Regions from separate parts of the Marinobacter sp. MMG032 genome, predicted to be linked through region 1. Evidence: predicted binding sites of a transcription regulator. Region 1 holds the regulator's gene; each other region holds the start of a gene.

Evidence for each region. The regulator sigma-54, encoded in region 1, starts transcription at its own class of promoters, with help from an activator protein. The targets are predictions, from matches to a motif close to ANTGGCATNNANNTTGCTNT.
Region 2: a site for sigma-54 is predicted at 3,268-3,287, ahead of glnA (glutamate--ammonia ligase). Genes of this name have one in related genera too.
Region 3: a site for sigma-54 is predicted at 2,566-2,585, ahead of ABNF92_RS09485 (ammonium transporter). Genes of this name have one in related genera too.

The regions. Positions count from the first base shown of each region.
Region 1 covers NZ_CP157802.1:3,683,229-3,688,896, reverse strand. Annotated here, with positions in the region: gene lptA (lipopolysaccharide transport periplasmic protein LptA) at 1-490, shown strand, start outside; gene lptB (LPS export ABC transporter ATP-binding protein) at 468-1,193, shown strand; gene ABNF92_RS16975 (RNA polymerase factor sigma-54) at 1,351-2,871, shown strand; gene hpf (ribosome hibernation promoting factor) at 2,972-3,280, shown strand; gene ptsN (PTS IIA-like nitrogen regulatory protein PtsN) at 3,368-3,838, shown strand; gene rapZ (RNase adapter RapZ) at 3,867-4,751, shown strand; gene ABNF92_RS16955 (HPr family phosphocarrier protein) at 4,759-5,028, shown strand; gene mgtE (magnesium transporter) at 5,038-5,668, shown strand, end outside.
Region 2 covers NZ_CP157802.1:1,549,097-1,554,764, reverse strand. Annotated here, with positions in the region: gene glnL (nitrogen regulation protein NR(II)) at 1-758, opposite strand, end outside; gene ABNF92_RS07135 (DUF4124 domain-containing protein) at 1,013-1,537, opposite strand; gene glnA (glutamate--ammonia ligase) at 1,711-3,114, opposite strand; gene typA (translational GTPase TypA) at 3,675-5,486, shown strand; gene pip (prolyl aminopeptidase) at 5,613-5,668, shown strand, end outside.
Region 3 covers NZ_CP157802.1:2,032,034-2,037,701, reverse strand. Annotated here, with positions in the region: gene ABNF92_RS09495 (FtsX-like permease family protein) at 1-187, shown strand, start outside; gene ABNF92_RS09490 (lipocalin-like domain-containing protein) at 184-1,266, shown strand; gene ABNF92_RS09485 (ammonium transporter) at 1,278-2,486, opposite strand; gene ABNF92_RS09480 (flagellar motor protein MotB) at 2,710-3,627, opposite strand; gene pomA (flagellar motor protein PomA) at 3,630-4,400, opposite strand; gene ABNF92_RS09470 (YkvA family protein) at 4,470-4,889, opposite strand; gene ABNF92_RS09465 (TIGR03643 family protein) at 4,964-5,221, opposite strand; gene ABNF92_RS09460 (tRNA-uridine aminocarboxypropyltransferase) at 5,294-5,668, opposite strand, start outside.

The sequences.
Region 1 (5,668 bases):
TTTCGACCTTGATTCCGACACCCCCATCAAGGTTACCGCAGACAATGCACGCCTCGACGACAGTCAGGGCATTGCCACCTACACCGGGGATGTAGAACTTGAGCAGGGCAACACCCGGCTGAACGCGGACCGGGTAGTCCTCTATCGCTCCGAGGACGGGCTGAGCCGGATCGAAGCCTCCGGCACCCCGGCCAGATATCGGCAGCCGGCGCGAGAGGGCGAAGGAGAAACCGACGCACGCGCCCTGAACATTACCTGGTCAGCCACCGACAGTCGGCTGACCTTTGAACGCGAAGCAGTCATCGAGCAGAATGGCAACCTGTTCCGCGGCGACGTCATTCATTATGATACCGCCGGCCGGGTAGTGACCGCTGAAGGCGGCGCCGACACGGGCGAAGGCAGCGGCCGGGTAGAGATGGTGATTCAGCCACGCAGCGCCGACAGACGCACTGACAGACAGGAAACCGATGGCAGTTCTGAGAGCCAGTAACCTGGCAAAGAGTTACAAGCAGAAAAAAGTGGTGATCGACGTTTCCCTGGAAATTCGCAGTGGGGAGATAGTGGGACTGCTTGGCCCCAACGGCGCCGGGAAAACCACCTGCTTCTACATGATCGTCGGGCTGGTCCCTGCCGATCGTGGCCGTATCACCATCGACAGCCGGGATATTACGCCACTGCCGATGCACGGACGCGCCCAGCAAGGCATCGGTTACCTGCCCCAGGAAGCCTCGGTGTTCCGCAAGTTGTCGGTACGCGACAACATCATGGCGATCCTCGAAACCCGTCGGGGGCTGGGCAAAGCGGATCGAGAGAAAAAGCTCGAGGAGTTGCTGGAAGAATTCCACATAACCCATATCCGGGACAGCGTTGGCATGGCCCTGTCGGGAGGGGAACGGCGACGGGTGGAAATTGCCCGGGCGCTGGCCATGGAACCGGCCTTCATACTTCTGGATGAACCCTTCGCCGGTGTCGACCCGATATCCGTAAGCGACATCAAGCACATCATCCGGCATCTGCGTGACAAGGGTATTGGCGTTCTGATTACCGATCATAACGTGCGAGAGACCCTGGACATCTGCGAGAACGCCTACATTGTCTCCGGAGGCCACATCATCGCCTCCGGCAATGCCGATGCGATTTTGGCCAACCAGCAAGTCAAGGAAGTCTACCTGGGCGATGAATTCAGGCTGTGACACCGAAAGGCTCATTGTTTTGATGACCTGTAGCAAGTAAACTCGGCAAAGAACTTGCTAGGGTAAAATAAAACGACGGCAAGTAACCGGCATATATAGAATTTTTCACGACTTATGACACAAAGCGCTGATGAGTGACGGATCCTGAACCATGGTTATGAAAGCCTCCTTACAGTTAAAGCTGGGTCAGAGCCTGACCATGACGCCCCAGCTGCAACAGGCGATCCGGCTTCTCCAGCTCTCCACCCTCGACCTCCAACAGGAAATCCAGCAGGCACTGGAATCCAACCCCATGCTGGAGACATCCGAGGACGATGATCAGGCTGACGCAACCGCCGAGAACGACGAGCGCGAGACTAACGATAAAGAATCCGCGGCCGAGTCCGCGCCGGAACCTTCGAGCGACTGGGACGAATCAGAGAACGGTCCGGACTGGTCCTCCGAGAACGACATTCCGGACAACATTCCGGATGACCTGCCAGTAGACACCGCCTGGGACGACATCTACCAGTCCGCGCCCGCGCCGGCCGCCCGCAACGACGACGAGAACGATCACGATTTCGAGACCCGCAACTCGCCCACCGAAACACTTCAGGATCACCTGGAATGGCAGCTCAATCTGACCCCGCTGAGTGAACGGGACCAGGCCATTGCCCATGCCCTGATGGACGCTGTGGATGAGCGCGGCTATCTCACCAGCCCCCTGGAAGAAATCCACGCCGGACTGCTGGATGAGAACGAGGAAGACCCTCTGGAACTGGATGAAGTGGAAGCCGTCTTGCACCGCCTCCAGCACTTTGATCCGCCAGGGGTGTTTGCCCGGGATCTGCAGGAATGCCTGCTGATCCAGCTCAACCAGCTACCACCCGAGACGCCCTGGCTGGCCCAGGCGCGACTGGTGATTACCCACTACATCAATCTGCTGGGCAACCGTGACTACGCCCAGTTGCTGCGGCGCAGCCGTCTGAAAGAAGATCAGTTGCGGGAAGTCCTGGCATTGATCACCGGCCTTAACCCGCGGCCGGGCGACGTGATTGATCGCGCCGAACCCGACTACGTTATTCCGGACGTTATCGTTCGCAAGCACAATGGCCGCTGGCGTGTTGAGCTGAATCCGGAAATTGCCCCGCGCATTCGGGTGAATGCCAGCTATGCTTCACTTATAAGGCGTGCGGACAGCAGTGCCGACAACACCTACCTGCGTGATCAGTTGCAGGAGGCCAAGTGGTTTATCAAGAGCCTGCAGAGCCGCAATGAGACCCTGTTGAAAGTGGCGACCCGTATTGTCGAACACCAGCAGGGATTCCTGGATCACGGCGAGGAAGCCATGAAGCCGCTGATTCTTTCAGACATCGCCCAGGCGGTAGAAATGCATGAATCGACGATTTCACGGGTAACCACCCAGAAATACATGCATACCCCAAGGGGCATTTTCGAGTTGAAATATTTCTTCTCCAGCCACGTCAGCACTGACGAGGGTGGCGAATGCTCCTCCACGGCCATCCGGGCGATGATCAAGAAGCTCATTGCTGCGGAAACCCCCAAAAAGCCGTTGAGCGACAGTAAAATTGCAGCCATGCTAGGGGAACAGGGAATCAAGGTTGCGCGACGCACCGTTGCCAAGTACCGGGAGGCCATGCACATTCCGCCGTCCAACGAGCGCAAGCGGCTGGTCTGAATACCCCGGTGCGGGACGCAACACCTTATTCGCCGGCGCACACTGCGCCAGCACCCAGACCGGCTCCCGGGAGCCGGCACGATGACAACAGGAGACGCCTATGCAACTCAATATTTCAGGCCATCACGTAGAACTGACTCCCGCACTGAAAGATTACGTTTCAGAGAAGTTCGAAAAGCTCGAGCGTCACTTCGACCACATCAGTAACTGCCAGGTGACCCTGGAAGTGGAAAAGGTGCGCCAGATTGCGGAAGCCACGTTGCACGTGGTTGGTGGTGAGATTCACGCAAAGGCAGAAAACGAGGACATGTACGCAGCCATCGATGCCCTGATCGATAAACTGGACCGCCAGATCCTCAAGCACAAGGAAAAGAATGTAGACCGGATGCACGGAAACGGCTCTCGCTAACTGGCTGTTTTCATGCAAGTCATCTAATCGAGCTGCGACATGAACAACGTGTCGCAGCCTTTTTTTTAACGGAAACGCAGTCGATCCATGAGCGACACATCCCTGACCATAGACACTATTCTTGTTCCGGAGCTCACCCTCTGCAGGGTACCTGCGTCCAGCAAGAAACGGGCCCTGGAGTTTATTGCCGAGCAAATAAACCACCAGGACAACACGCTCAGCGAGACCCAGCTCTTCAACAACCTCATTTCCCGTGAGCGCCTGGGCAGTACCGGCATTGGCCAGGGGATCGCCATTCCCCACTGTCGCCTGGAGGGCCTTGATCACGTGGTGGGCGTGCTGATGACGCTCGAAGAAAGCGTTGAATTCGATGCCATCGACAATCAGCCGGTGGATCTGATTTTTGCCCTGATCGTCCCGAAAGAGGCAACCAGCGAACACCTGGAGCTGCTCAGCCAACTGGCAGAGAAGTTCAATGAGCGGTCGTTCTGTGATCGCCTCCGGCAATGTGAGGACGCCGGCACGCTGTACCAGCGCATGACCGCCTCAGGCGGCTGATTTTCATTGCAGTGGAGGTGATTTGGTCATGAAGCTGATTATCGTCAGTGGCAGGTCCGGTTCGGGTAAAAGTACCGCGCTTCATGTGCTGGAGGACCTCGGGTTCTACTGCATCGACAATCTTCCCATTGGCTTGCTCTTTCCTCTCACCCGGGAAGCAGCGAGCCAGACCAAGCCCGGCCGGCTCGGCAAGATGGCGGTCAGCATTGATGCGCGCAACCTTTCCGGCGAGCTCGCCAATTTCGAGGAAATTTACCGGCGCCTCCAGGAGACCGGGGTTACCGTTGAAATTATCTTCCTTGATGCCGACGAGCAGTCACTTCTCCAGCGTTTCCATGCTACCCGCAGAAAGCACCCGCTGAGTGACGACAGGACCTCCCTCAGGGAAGCCATTACCAGCGAGAAGAAGCTGCTTGAACCACTTTCCAAGCTTTCCGACCTGTATGTGAACACCACCGGTATGTCGATGTACGAACTTCGGGATATGGTGAAGCAGCGAGTCGTGGGCCGGAAGGATCAGGAACTGGCACTGCTGTTCCAGTCGTTTGGCTTCAAGCACGGAGTACCGCTGGATTCCGACTATGTTTTCGATGTTCGCTGTTTGCCCAACCCTTATTGGGATACCAGTCTGCGGAAGTACGTGGGCACGGATCAGCCGGTTATAGAATTTCTGGAAAAAGAACCGGCGAGCCGGAAGATGATCGACGACCTGAAGGCCTTCCTGGATACCTGGCTGCCTTCTTTCGCAGACAGCAACCGCAGCTATATGACGATTTCCATTGGCTGTACCGGCGGCCAGCACCGTTCAGTGTATGTTTGCGAGCAATTGGGCGACTACTTCCGGCAGCGTTACAGCAATGTGCAGGTACGCCATACCGAACTGCCACACCTTCAGACCCGGGAAGAGATCTGATCGAACCATGATTCGCCGCCCGATTACCATTATCAACAAGCTGGGTTTGCACGCGCGCGCCACGGCCAAACTCGTTAACACGGCATCCAGATTCGACAGCAGTGTGCGGATTAGTGGCAAGGGCCGGGATGTAGACGCAAAAAACATCATGCAGGTGATGATGCTGGCCGCCAGCAAGGGGACCGATGTGGAGCTTATTGCCGATGGTCCGGATGAAGAGCAGGCCATAGAAGCCCTGGCCGAACTGATCAACGATTATTTCGGCGAAGGTGAGTAAAATAGACACATGACCGATATTCTGGAAAAAAGCCAGGCCCGCCAGCGCCTTCGCTCACTGAGCGAGGCCCTGGACAGTGGCGCACTGAAACAGGTTGCCCGCATCCTGAACGGTGGCCTGAGCCCCAGTGATATTGCCCATCTGCTCGAATCCTCTCCGCCCCGCCAGCGTGCCCTGCTCTGGAACCTGGTAGACAAAGAGCTGGAGGGCGAGGTTCTCCAGTATCTCAGCGATGATATCCGGGGTTACTTCCTGAGCCAGTTGAACGCCCAGGAACTGGCCGACATCATCGAGGATTTCGAATCCGACGACCTGGCGGACCTGCTGCAGCAGCTGCCGGATACGGTCATCCAGGAAGTCCTGGAGACCATGGACGAACAGGACCGGCAACGGGTTGAGGAAGTGCTCTCCTACCCGGAGGACACCGCCGGCGGCTTGATGAATACGGACACCATCACGGTGCGTCCGGACATCAGTATTGACGTTGTACTCCGCTACCTTCGCCGACACCGCAACCTTCCCCCCATGACCGACAGTCTGATCGTGGTGAGCCGGAGGGATGATTTCATTGGCATGCTGCCGATTACCAAGATGCTGGTATCCAACCCCGCCTCCACCGTGCGGGAAGTGATGGATACCG
Region 2 (5,668 bases), 2.1 Mb from region 1:
TTCCGTGCGATGTTCAGGAACGCCTGAATCAGTTGTTCCTTGTCACCCTTGAACTCGGGAATGCTGGGGTCGTAATCCCGTTCAAAATTCAGTCGTCCCTTGCTTTCGGCCTCAAGCAAGGTGCCTACTCGTTCGAGGATTTCATGAATATTGGTCGGCGCCAGCTTCAATGCCTTGTTCGGGCCCAGCATCCGGTCCACAAGGCTCCGGAGCCGATCCGCCTCGTCGATGATGACCCGGGTGTATTCCCGTTGATCCTCACTGTTGAGTTCCCGATCAAGAAGCTGCGCCGCACCACGGATACCGCCAAGCGGGTTCTTGATCTCGTGGGCCATGCCGCGGACCAGAATGCGAGTGGTCTCCTGCTGGGAGATGATGTCTTCCTCACGACTGATCCGCATCAGCCTGTCTCTCGGCTGGATCTCGATCAGGAGTTCCGTCGGTTCCAGGCTGATGGGGGTGACGGAATAATCGACCGTAAGCCGGGAACCGCTGGTGAGGAGGAACTCGGCCTCGCGGCGAGTATAGGATTGTCCGTTCCGTACAGCGGCAAAAAGCGTTTTCAGGGCGTCTTCGGATTCCACCAGAATGTCCTGGAAGGGTTGGCCCTGACTGCGGGTCATGCTGGTTTCGAACAGGCTTTCGGCGGCGGGGTTGAGATACCGGATGCTGAGATTGTCCTCGAGCACCAGGACAGCGGTAGTGAGGCTGTCGAGAATGCTCTTGTATCCGGTTTGATGGGCCGAAGGCAGTGCCATGCGTGAATCCCGTTGGTTCGACATAGTGTGACCTCCGGAGTTTTGCAAAAAGCGAACCACTTTGAATCCGGTTCACGAATGAGTGGGCAAAGTGCGGGCAGAGGGGCTTATTGGCGCTGAAAAGTGCCGTAAGCTGGTGCAAATGGGAGAAATCCCTCTGACCAGTCCGGAAAATGCGCCCCGTTGCTGATCAGAGTATGGCTTTTTTCTGGTGCGTGCGCACCAAAATAGTGCGAATTGTTAGGCAGGTTTGGTTAGTTCAATGCGGAAGGGCGGTGAACGGTGAAGGTGATCGGTGAGCCGGTTTTCACCTGAACTCCGTTTTCATCCACGATGTGGACGCGGGCTTCATGGGTTCCACGGAAGACGTTGTTGACGGTGATCGAGCCAGAAGTACTCTGCCCGACTGGCTGCCCGTCCAGCGTTACTTCGTATTTGTGACCAGGTTGGAGCCCGGGTGTGCTACGGACCTCGAACTGTACGTCGCCGCTGCCACTATGGAACGCCTGATTGTTGTCCGGATAGGCGAACGAGACGCTTTCGTAAGCTGCGCCTTCCCGCTGCACTTCTTCGCGCAGCTTTTCGGTTTCCTGAACAACTTCTGGCTTGGGCAATGTGATGGTCGTGACTGGTTTGACCTGGACCGCTTCAGAGCCCTCGCTCGGCTCGTCAGAGTAGGTGACGTTGCCGTAGGCATCGACATTTCGGTAAACCTCGGCAGAGACGGGAACCGCCAGCAAAAAGAAAAGGCCGGCAACCAATCCAGACTTTGGATTCATAAGCTCACCTGTTATTGGGTTTCCTCGATTATCGGCGGCGCCCGGAGTCTTTTCAACGCCTGCAGAGCCTGATGTTGGTTACATATCGTTAAGGGCTCCAGGCACTGTGCGGCTGCTCACAAAAAAGCCCCGCACGAAGGCGGGGCTTGTCTGCTTTCCTCTAAAGCGAGGTGTTAGCAGGAGTAGTACAGGTCGAACTCGATCGGGTGAGTGGTCATATTCAGTTTCTCGACTTCACCGCGCTTCAGATCAACGTAGCCTGCGATCATGTCTTCGGTGAATACGCCACCACGAGTCAGGAACTCGTGATCTGCTTCCAGGCAGTCCAGGGCTTCGGACAGAGTCTCGGCCACGGTCGGAATGCTCAGGGCTTCTTCTTTCGGCAGGTCGTACAGATCCTTGTCCATGGCATCGCCAGGGTGGATCTTGTTCTGGATACCGTCAAGGCCAGCCATCATCAGCGCTGCAAACGCCAGGTACGGGTTAGCAGACGGATCAGGGAAGCGAACTTCGATACGACGCGCTTTCGGGCTGTTCACATACGGGATACGGATAGAGGCTGAACGGTTACGGGCAGAGTAGGCCAGCATAACCGGAGCTTCAAAGCCCGGAACCAGACGCTTGTACGAGTTGGTGGAGCTGTTGGTGAAGGCGTTGATGGCCTTGGCGTGCTTGATCACACCGCCGATGTAGTACAGAGCGGTTTCGCTCAGGCCAGCGTAGCTGTCACCGGCAAACAGGTTCTTGCCGTCTTTGCTCAGGGACATGTGAACGTGCATGCCGGAACCGTTATCGCCGACAACCGGCTTGGGCATAAAAGTGGCGGTCTTGCCGTAGGCGTGGGCCACGTTGTGCACGCAGTACTTCAGGATCTGAACTTCGTCTGCTTTGCGGGTCAGAGTGTTGGCGCCAACGCCGATTTCACACTGGCCAGCGGTGCCCACTTCGTGGTGGTGCACTTCGATTTCCAGTCCCATGGACTCCATGGCCGCACACATGGCGCCACGCAGGTCGTGGAGGCTGTCAACCGGCGGAACCGGGAAGTAACCGCCTTTTACGCCCGGGCGGTGACCGATGTTGTTGCGATCGAAATCTTCGCCGGAAACCCAGGCGGCTTCTTCAGAGTGGATGTGGTACATCGCACCCTGCATGTCGACGTTCCATTTTACGGAGTCAAACACGAAGAACTCGGGCTCGGGGCCGAACAGGGCGCCGTCTGCGATGCCGGTAGACTTGAGGTATTCCTCTGCGCGACGGGCAACGGAGCGTGGGTCACGCTCGTAACCCTGCATAGTAGAAGGCTCTACGATGTTGCAGGTGATGTTTACGGTGGTCTCTTCGGTGAACGGATCGAGTACGGAAGTCTCGTCGTCCGGCATCAGGATCATGTCGGATTCGTTGATGCCTTTCCAGCCCGCGATGGAGGAGCCGTCAAACATCTTGCCGTCTGCGAAAAAGTCTTCATCTACTTCGGTGGCAGGCAGTGTAACGTGCTGCTCTTTACCGCGGCTGTCAGTGAAGCGCAGGTCAACCCATTTGACTTCGTGTTCTTTGATCAAATCAACTGTCTTGGACATTGTGCATGCTCCGTAAGTTATACCGCACAGGCGGCTGTATTCATGTTCGTGGCGCCGGATCGCCCGGGTTATCGGGTTCCGATCTGTTTCTCAGGTTTGCGCAGCTTAGCAAATGCCGTTGCGTCTTACCTGTAAATTTCGGCTGATTTCGATAAAGCAAGGCGCTTGCCAATTTTTAGGGCATGCTCCAGAACGGCGCAACTGCAAGGGTTTGGGGCATATTAGAAGGAAATGATGCGCCCTCCACCGAAAACCTGCACCCAAATGGTGCACCTTGTTGGTGCATTTATGAGGTGGTCGCCCCAATGAGGTGCGCGCCCGCTGTATGAAGAATAGGCGTTTTTCTTCATATTAACGACACAGACTTTTCGCTATACTGCGCGCCGCTTCATTTTTTACCCTGTCATTTTCAGGTCCATGATCGGAAAGCACCGTGCAGGGTGCCGGGCAGCCAGCTCCGGTGAATGAGTTCATTTTACGGATTTGAGACGGCATGTGCTGGGATTCCCCCTGCGAACGACCTTCTCAGGTCATTGAGTGCATGCCGCAGGAATATTTTTGTGATTGAGAAACTTCGTAATATCGCCATTATCGCCCACGTTGACCATGGTAAAACCACGCTCGTAGACCAGCTTTTGCGCCAGTCAGGCACTTTGGAGCGCAAAGAGCTCGATAGCGAGCGGGTCATGGATTCCAATGATCAGGAAAAAGAGCGGGGCATCACCATCCTGGCGAAAAACACCGCTCTGAAATGGAATGGCTACGACATCAATATTGTCGACACACCGGGCCACGCAGATTTCGGCGGTGAAGTTGAGCGGGTCATGAGCATGGTGGATTGCGTGCTGCTGGTTGTTGATTCCATCGACGGCCCCATGCCCCAGACCCGCTTCGTTACCCAGAAGGCGTTTGCCGCGGGGCTGCGTCCGATCGTTGTGGTTAACAAGATCGATCGTCCTGGCGCCCGTCCGGATTGGGTTGTGGATCAGGTATTCGACCTTTTTGACAACCTGGGCGCGACCGATGAGCAGTTGGACTTCCCGATTGTGTACGCCAGCGCCCTGAACGGCATTGCCGGGCTGGATCACGAAAAGCTGGATGACAACATGGATGCCGTGTTCCAGGCGATTGTTGACCATGTCCCGGCACCCAATGTCGACCCGGACGGCCCGTTCCAAATGCAGATTTCCCAGCTGGATTACAACAGCTTCCTCGGCGTGATCGGCATCGGCCGTATCATGCGCGGCAAGATCAAAACCAATTCGCCGGTAACCGCTATTGGCGCCAACGGCAAAAAGCGCAACGGCCGAATCCTAAAGATCATGGGGCATTCCGGTCTGCAGCGTGTCGAGGTAGACGAAGCCCAGGCTGGCGACATCGTCTGTGTCAGCGGTATGGATGAGCTGTTCATCTCCGACACCCTTTGTGACCAGGCCAACGTTGAAGCGCTGCCAGCACTGACGGTGGATGAGCCGACTGTATCCATGACCTTCCAGGTCAACGATTCGCCGTTTGCCGGCAAGGAAGGCAAGTACGTTACCAGCCGGAACATCAAGGAGCGTCTGGAAAAAGAACTGCTGCATAACGTTGCGCTGCGTGTTGAGGAAGGCGACTCTGCCGACAAGTTCAAGGTGTCCGGTCGTGGCGAATTGCACCTCTCAGTTCTGATCGAGAACATGCGACGCGAAAACTTTGAGTTGGCCGTTGGCCGCCCCGAAGTGGTTATCAAGGAAGTGGATGGCGAAAAGCAGGAGCCGTACGAGAACGTCATCGTGGATATCGAAGAGCAGCACCAGGGTGCTGTCATGGAGCAAATGGGGCTGCGCAAGGGCGACCTGACCAACATGGTGCCGGATGGCAAGGGCCGCATGCGTCTGGATTACACCATTCCCGCTCGCGGCCTGATTGGTTTCCGGAATACCTTCCTGACCATGACCTCAGGTACTGGCATCCTTACGTCCACGTTCAGCCACTATGGCCCGATCAAGGTTGGGGACGTTACCAGCCGCCAGAACGGCGTCATTGTGTCGATGGCTACGGGTACCGCGCTGACCTACTCGCTGGAAACCCTGCAGAGCCGCGGCAAGCTGTTCCTGGATCCGGGTCAGGAGATCTATGAAGGGCAACTGTGTGGTATTCATAGCCGGGACAATGACCTGGTGGTGAACCCCACCAAAGCCAAAAAGCTCGACAACATGCGTGCCTCCGGCAAGGATGAAGTCATCGGCCTGGTGCCCCCCATCAAGTTCACGCTTGAGCAGGCGTTGGAGTTTATTGACGACGATGAGCTGGTGGAAGTGACGCCGAAGTCCATCCGGCTGCGCAAGAAGCTTCTGACCGAGAACGAGCGTAAGCGCGCCAGCAAGAAGTAACGTCTTTAATGGGGTCAGATGAAAGTCTTCATCTGACCCCATTTCCTTTTGTACTCCCCTCTACGGAATGCCTCTTTCTTTTCGCTTAAGCTAAACTCCGGGTAAATCCTTTAAACGGAGCGCTTCATGCTCAGCCTGTACCCGGAAATCAAGCCCAACGCCCAGCACCGTATTGCCGTTGA
Region 3 (5,668 bases), 1.7 Mb from region 1:
GCATCGCATTAATCCTATCGCGTTTGGCTGGTCCCTGCCCATGGCGGTCTATCCCCGGTTCTGGCTGGAGCTTGGGGTGTTGAGTCTGCTGATTGGCCTTAGCATCGGCCTGCTGATGATGCGCCAGTTGAAATCACCGACGGTTGCCCCTGTGAACGCCAACGCGCTGGCGGGAGGTGAGCGATGAGACGCTGGATACTGATGTTGTCCATCGTGGCTCTGGCCGGTTGTTCGGAGTCACAACAAGAAGCAGGGTTCGCCGGACTGGCGGGTGTCGCAGAAAACGACGCCGAAGTGCCCTTCCTTCAGCCCGGGCCGGGCGACCGCCTGATATTTCCCGATGATTTCGGCCCGCACCCGCAACACCGGATCGAATGGTGGTATCTGACCGCCAATTTGAGGACTGAAGAAGGTGAGCCGTTGGGCCTGCAATGGACCCAGTTCCGCCAGGCAATTACGCCCAGGCCGGCAGATGCTGAACCTCCGGAGGCAGCCGACTGGCCCCTGGAAGCGGCCTGGATGGCCCATGCCGCGGTGAGCTTTGATACCCGGCACTACTTTGCAGAGAAGTTGGCCCGGGGTGATGTCGGCCATGCCGGCGCACAGGCGCAGCCACTGGTCGTCTGGCTGGACGACTGGCAGCTTGAGGCAACATCCGAAAGCGAGTCATTGCTCTTGCAGGTGGCGGCGGATGGCTGGTCCTACGATTTGTCCCTCTCGATCAATGGCAAGCCTGTTGCGCACGGTGATAACGGCTTCAGTGCCAAATCCGCTGATGGTGAGGGTTCGATGTATTTCAGTCTGGTGGACCTGCACATCGAGGGTACGGTCACGCTGGGTAATGAGACACTTGAGGTTGCGGGCAAGGGCTGGTTCGACCGGGAGTGGAGCAGTCAGTTTCTCAAATCTGGCCAGCAGGGCTGGGACTGGTTTGCGCTGCACCTGGAGTCGGGTGACAAATTGATGGCTTTCCAGCTTCGGGAAGAAGGCGGAGGTTTTCGTTCCGGAACCTGGATTCCGGAGGATGGCGAGCCCGTAGCGCTTCAGCCCAGTCAGCTTCGCATTCGCCCGGAGGAACCAGACGCCCGGGGCTTTCCCCGCCTTTGGCGTCTGGAGGTTCCGGATTATGGGGTGAGCCTTGAAATTTCGGCTCCCCCTGGAAACTACCTGAATGACGGGCTTTACCCTTATTGGGAAAGCCCTGTCACCGTCGCCGGCAGCCACTCTGGCGAGGGCTACATGGAATTGACCGGCTACGGCGACTGAACACTCAGTGCTTATTCGACCGCGGTTGCCCCGATCCGGTGGATGCTCAGGTCCGCCCCGTTGAACTCTTCTTCTTCGGTCAGACGCAGTCCGGAAATGGCGTTGATAACCCCATAGACAATCAGACCGCCCACAAAGGCCACCACCACGCCGGCCACCGAGCCGATGATCTGGGACATCAGGCTGACGCCGCCGAGACCACCAAGCGCCTCCTGGCCAAAGATGCCGCAGGCAATCGCGCCCCAGACACCACAGACACCGTGCAGGGGCCAGACACCCAGGACATCGTCCAGGCGCTCTATCTTGGCCTGGGCCCACTCGAACAGATACACGAAGATAGCGCCGGCGACACCGCCCGTTACCAGGGCGCCTACAGGATGCATCAGGTCTGAGCCGGCACACACGGCCACCAGCCCGGCCAGTGGGCCGTTGTGGATAAAGCCCGGGTCCTTGCGGCCCAGCAGCATGGACACCAGGATGCCGCCTACCATCGCCATAAGGCTGTTTACGGCGACCAGGCCGCTGATGCCGTCCAGGGTCTGGGCGGACATGACGTTGAAGCCAAACCAGCCGACGGTCAGGATCCAGGCGCCCAGGGCCAGGAAGGGAATGTTGGAGGGGGCAAAAGCCACCACCTTGCCATTACGGTAGCGACCATTTCGTGCACCGAGGACCAGAACGGCCGCCAGGGCGATCCAGCCGCCCACTGCATGCACTACAACGGAGCCGGCGAAGTCGTGAAAGGACGCACCAAACTGGTTCTCCAGCCAGCCCTGGAAGCCATAGTTGCCGTTCCAGATCAGCCCCTCAAAGAAGGGGTAGATAAAGGCGACAATCAGGCCAGAGGCAATCAGCATCGGATAGAACTTTGCCCGTTCAGCGATACCACCGGAGACAATCGCGGGAATGGCTGCGGCGAAGGTCATCAGGAAGAAAAACTTCACCAGATCATAGCCGTTGGCCGCGGTCAGCTCGGCGGCACCGCTCATGAAATGGCTGCCGTAGGCAATGTAGTAGCCGATGAAGAAATACGCCACGGCAGAGATGCCAAAGTCGGTCATGATCTTCACCAGGGCGTTGACCTGGTTCTTGTGGCGAACGGTGCCTACTTCCAGAAAAGCAAAGCCGGCATGCATGGCCAGCACCATAATGGCGCCGATGAGGATGAACAGCGTGTTGGCGCTTTCAGTCAGGGTGTGTACTGCACTCGTGATGTCCACGGGTTTTCGCTCCTGATGTTGTGTGTCCGGCCTCTAGCGGGCCGCTTTACGTTGAGTTGTGCATTGATGAGGTGCAGCTAAAGCAAGAGCTGTTCCAAAATAATGCATTTCAAGCGCGGAAGGGCAGTTGGGTGGTTCTGGAAAGATGTGAGAGACGTGTTTTAGAGCCAAAGTGCACTAGCATTGTGCGTTTTGGTGTCGGGCGCACCAAAATAGAGTGCGCTTACCAGCTGATTTCGTTTGATGTCGAGCTGTCGGATTCGATCCCGAGTGCCGACTGGTCATCGTCCGATTCGGACTGGATCAGTTCCCGGAGGCGAACCTCCTGTTCCTGCATCGGGCCGGAGAGATCAATGATGATTTCCACGCGCCGGTTCTTGGCCCGGTTTTCTGCTGAGCTATTCGGAACTCTGGGTTCGGTATCCGCCAGTCCGGTGACGGAAAGTCGCGTGGGTTCAACCTGGTCCCGGGCGACCAGCACGTTGGCCACCGCGGCGGCCCGGGCAGCCGACAGATCCCAGTTGCTGTAGAAGCGGTCGGTACGGATAGGCACGTTGTCGGTGTGGCCCTCAATGGTCAGGTCGCCGGGGATGCCCTCAATAACCTCGGCCATGTCCAGCAACAGGCCCTCAAATTCCCAGGTCAGCTGAGCCGAACCTGAGGGAAACGAACCTTTTTCTTCCACCCGGATCACGATCCGCCGCTGATCCTCGCTTACATTGATGCGCCCATCGGCGATCGCCGGCTCCAGCACCTTGAGGATTTCGTCCATGGTTTCCTGCAACTGCTCTTCCATGGCAGCCTCCACGGCCATGTCGGTCGGGCTTTTCAGGGTCTGCAGCTCGGGGGCTTCCTCTGTGGTGGTCTGTTTGACCTCGTTGACCACGGTGGGCTCGGGCGGTGCGGGAGAAAACTTGTCGAAAATGGGGCTGGTACCCTTGGGTATTTCCAGGGCCGGCACATCCCGCTGCACGCCGAAGGCTTTGGAGAGTTCACCGGCGATCTGCTTGAACTTCTGGGCATCAATCTCCGAGAAAGACAGTAGCAACACGAAGAAGCACATCAGCAGGGACATGAGATCGGCGAAGGTAACTACCCACGCCGGAATCCCCGGTTTTTCCTCTTCAGGCAATTCATCCATGGTCAGGCGCCTTCAGCTGCAGCCGCTTTCTCGCGTTCCTTGGGGGGCAGGTAGCTCGACAGCATCTGCTCGATGATCCGGGGATTGGTGCCTTCCTGAATGGCCACCAGGGCATCAATGTACAGCGACTGCATACGCGCTTCCTCGGTCATCCGCAGGGAGAGCTTGTCGGCAATCGGAGTAGCGATCATGGTGGCAATCATGGCGCCATACAGTGTGGTCAGCAGTGCGACCGCCATGGCCGGGCCGATGGACTTCGGGTCTTCCATGTTCGACAGCATCTGAACCAGACCAATCAGCGTGCCGATCATGCCCATGGCCGGCGCCACATCGGCCATGGCCGTGAATACCTTGGCGCCAGATCGGTTGTGGTCGAGGGTCATCAGGCGCTCCTTGTTCAAGAGCTCCTTGATGGTCTTGCCGTCCTGACCGTCCACCAGCATCTGTATACCCTGGGCCAGGAACGGGCTGCTGATCTCTCTATCCTCCAGCCCAAGAACGCCCTCTTTGCGGGCCACGTTGGCGATATCCACCAACTCTTCAATGCTGGCCTGGGTTTCCGGCAGCTTGAACTTGAAGGCCCGGGCGGCCGCTTTGAAGGCGCCAAGAAACTGGGCGACGCTGAACTTGGCCAACACCACGAACATGGTGCCACCCACGACAATCAGCAATGAGGCAGGGTTGATAAATACAGAAGGTGAAACACCAAGAATAACGGCGGATGCAATCAGCAGAATAGCGCCGGCAAGACCGATGAGAGTGGCTAAATCCACGACAACTCCAGATTTGATTCAGGTGTTCCTACAGCAGGGGCGGGAGAATACCGTCAGTTCAGAAATTAATCAATTCGCACTGACCCGGTTTTCAGATTCTTCCTGATGTTCCTTCCACGCAGCGTAGCGGAGCAGATCGGATTCTACCAGTTTCAGACACAGGGCCACGACGCCGGCATCGTCGATAAATCCGAAGCCGAACAGAAGGTCGGGAATGACATCCAGCGGATTCAGCACGTACAGGAGTGCCCCTGCCACTGCCGCGATTGTCTTCCAGGGTACGCTCCGGTAATTGCCGTACCAGTAGTCGCGGATCATGGAAAACATCAGCTTGATGTCGCCGCTGAAGCGTGCCAGCTTGCCGCTACCCTTCACCTTTTCTTCAATCGCGCGTTGTCTTTCAAGCAGAGTCTCAAGGTCGGACCGGTGTACCTTGCTGGCCTCGGCATCGAGTTGTTCCCGGGCATCTTTCTGGTTGAACACTGCCATTGCGTAGGTTCCTTGCTTGTTACCTGAGTGTTCATGATCGCGCAGCCATGCCTGCAATGCCAATGGTGCGATGCTTACCGATGCTTGTACTGGGTCGGGCAATAGCCCCGACTCACCCCTTCGGGCCGCAACTGGCGGTGTTTGGTGCTGCGTCCGGTTACCCGCTTGCGCCAGAGCCGGAAGCTTGAAGGCTTGAGCTCACGTCGCATCAGGCGGATGACGTCTTTCTCCTGAAGGCCATAGAGGGCTTCGATGGCCTCGAAGGGGGTGCGATCTTCCCAGGCCATCTCGATAATGCGGGAGAGGTCTGCAGAGTCGAATTGCGCGGACATGGGGTGCTCTCGGTTTTGTTCAGGTTTCCGGAGATTACGTCCGCATCGGCCGCTCGTCTCACCCGCATCGGTTTATTGATAATGCTTGTGCAGCCGGGCCGGGATCTGGGCGAGCTGTTTGTCCACCAGTGAGCGCACGGCTCTGGAAATGGGCCGGGTATCCAGGCCCGGCTCGACCACGTTCAGCAGATAGGCAACCGCCTCTGCTGTGGCCAGGTGTTGCTTGCCCGGGGCCTTTCGGATGGCGTAGGCAGACGCCGGAGGTTCCGCCAAATGGAAGCGGGGCAGCGCCGCCAGGGCAGGATTCTGATGCAGGATCTTTGCGGCCTTACGCCAGGTTCCGTCCAGAATGATCCAGTGATGGATGTCATGGAGGTTTGCGCATTCGAGGGTGTCGCTGCCGGGACCGGGGAACAGCAGTGCGGAATGTCCGGCTTCTGTGTGTGG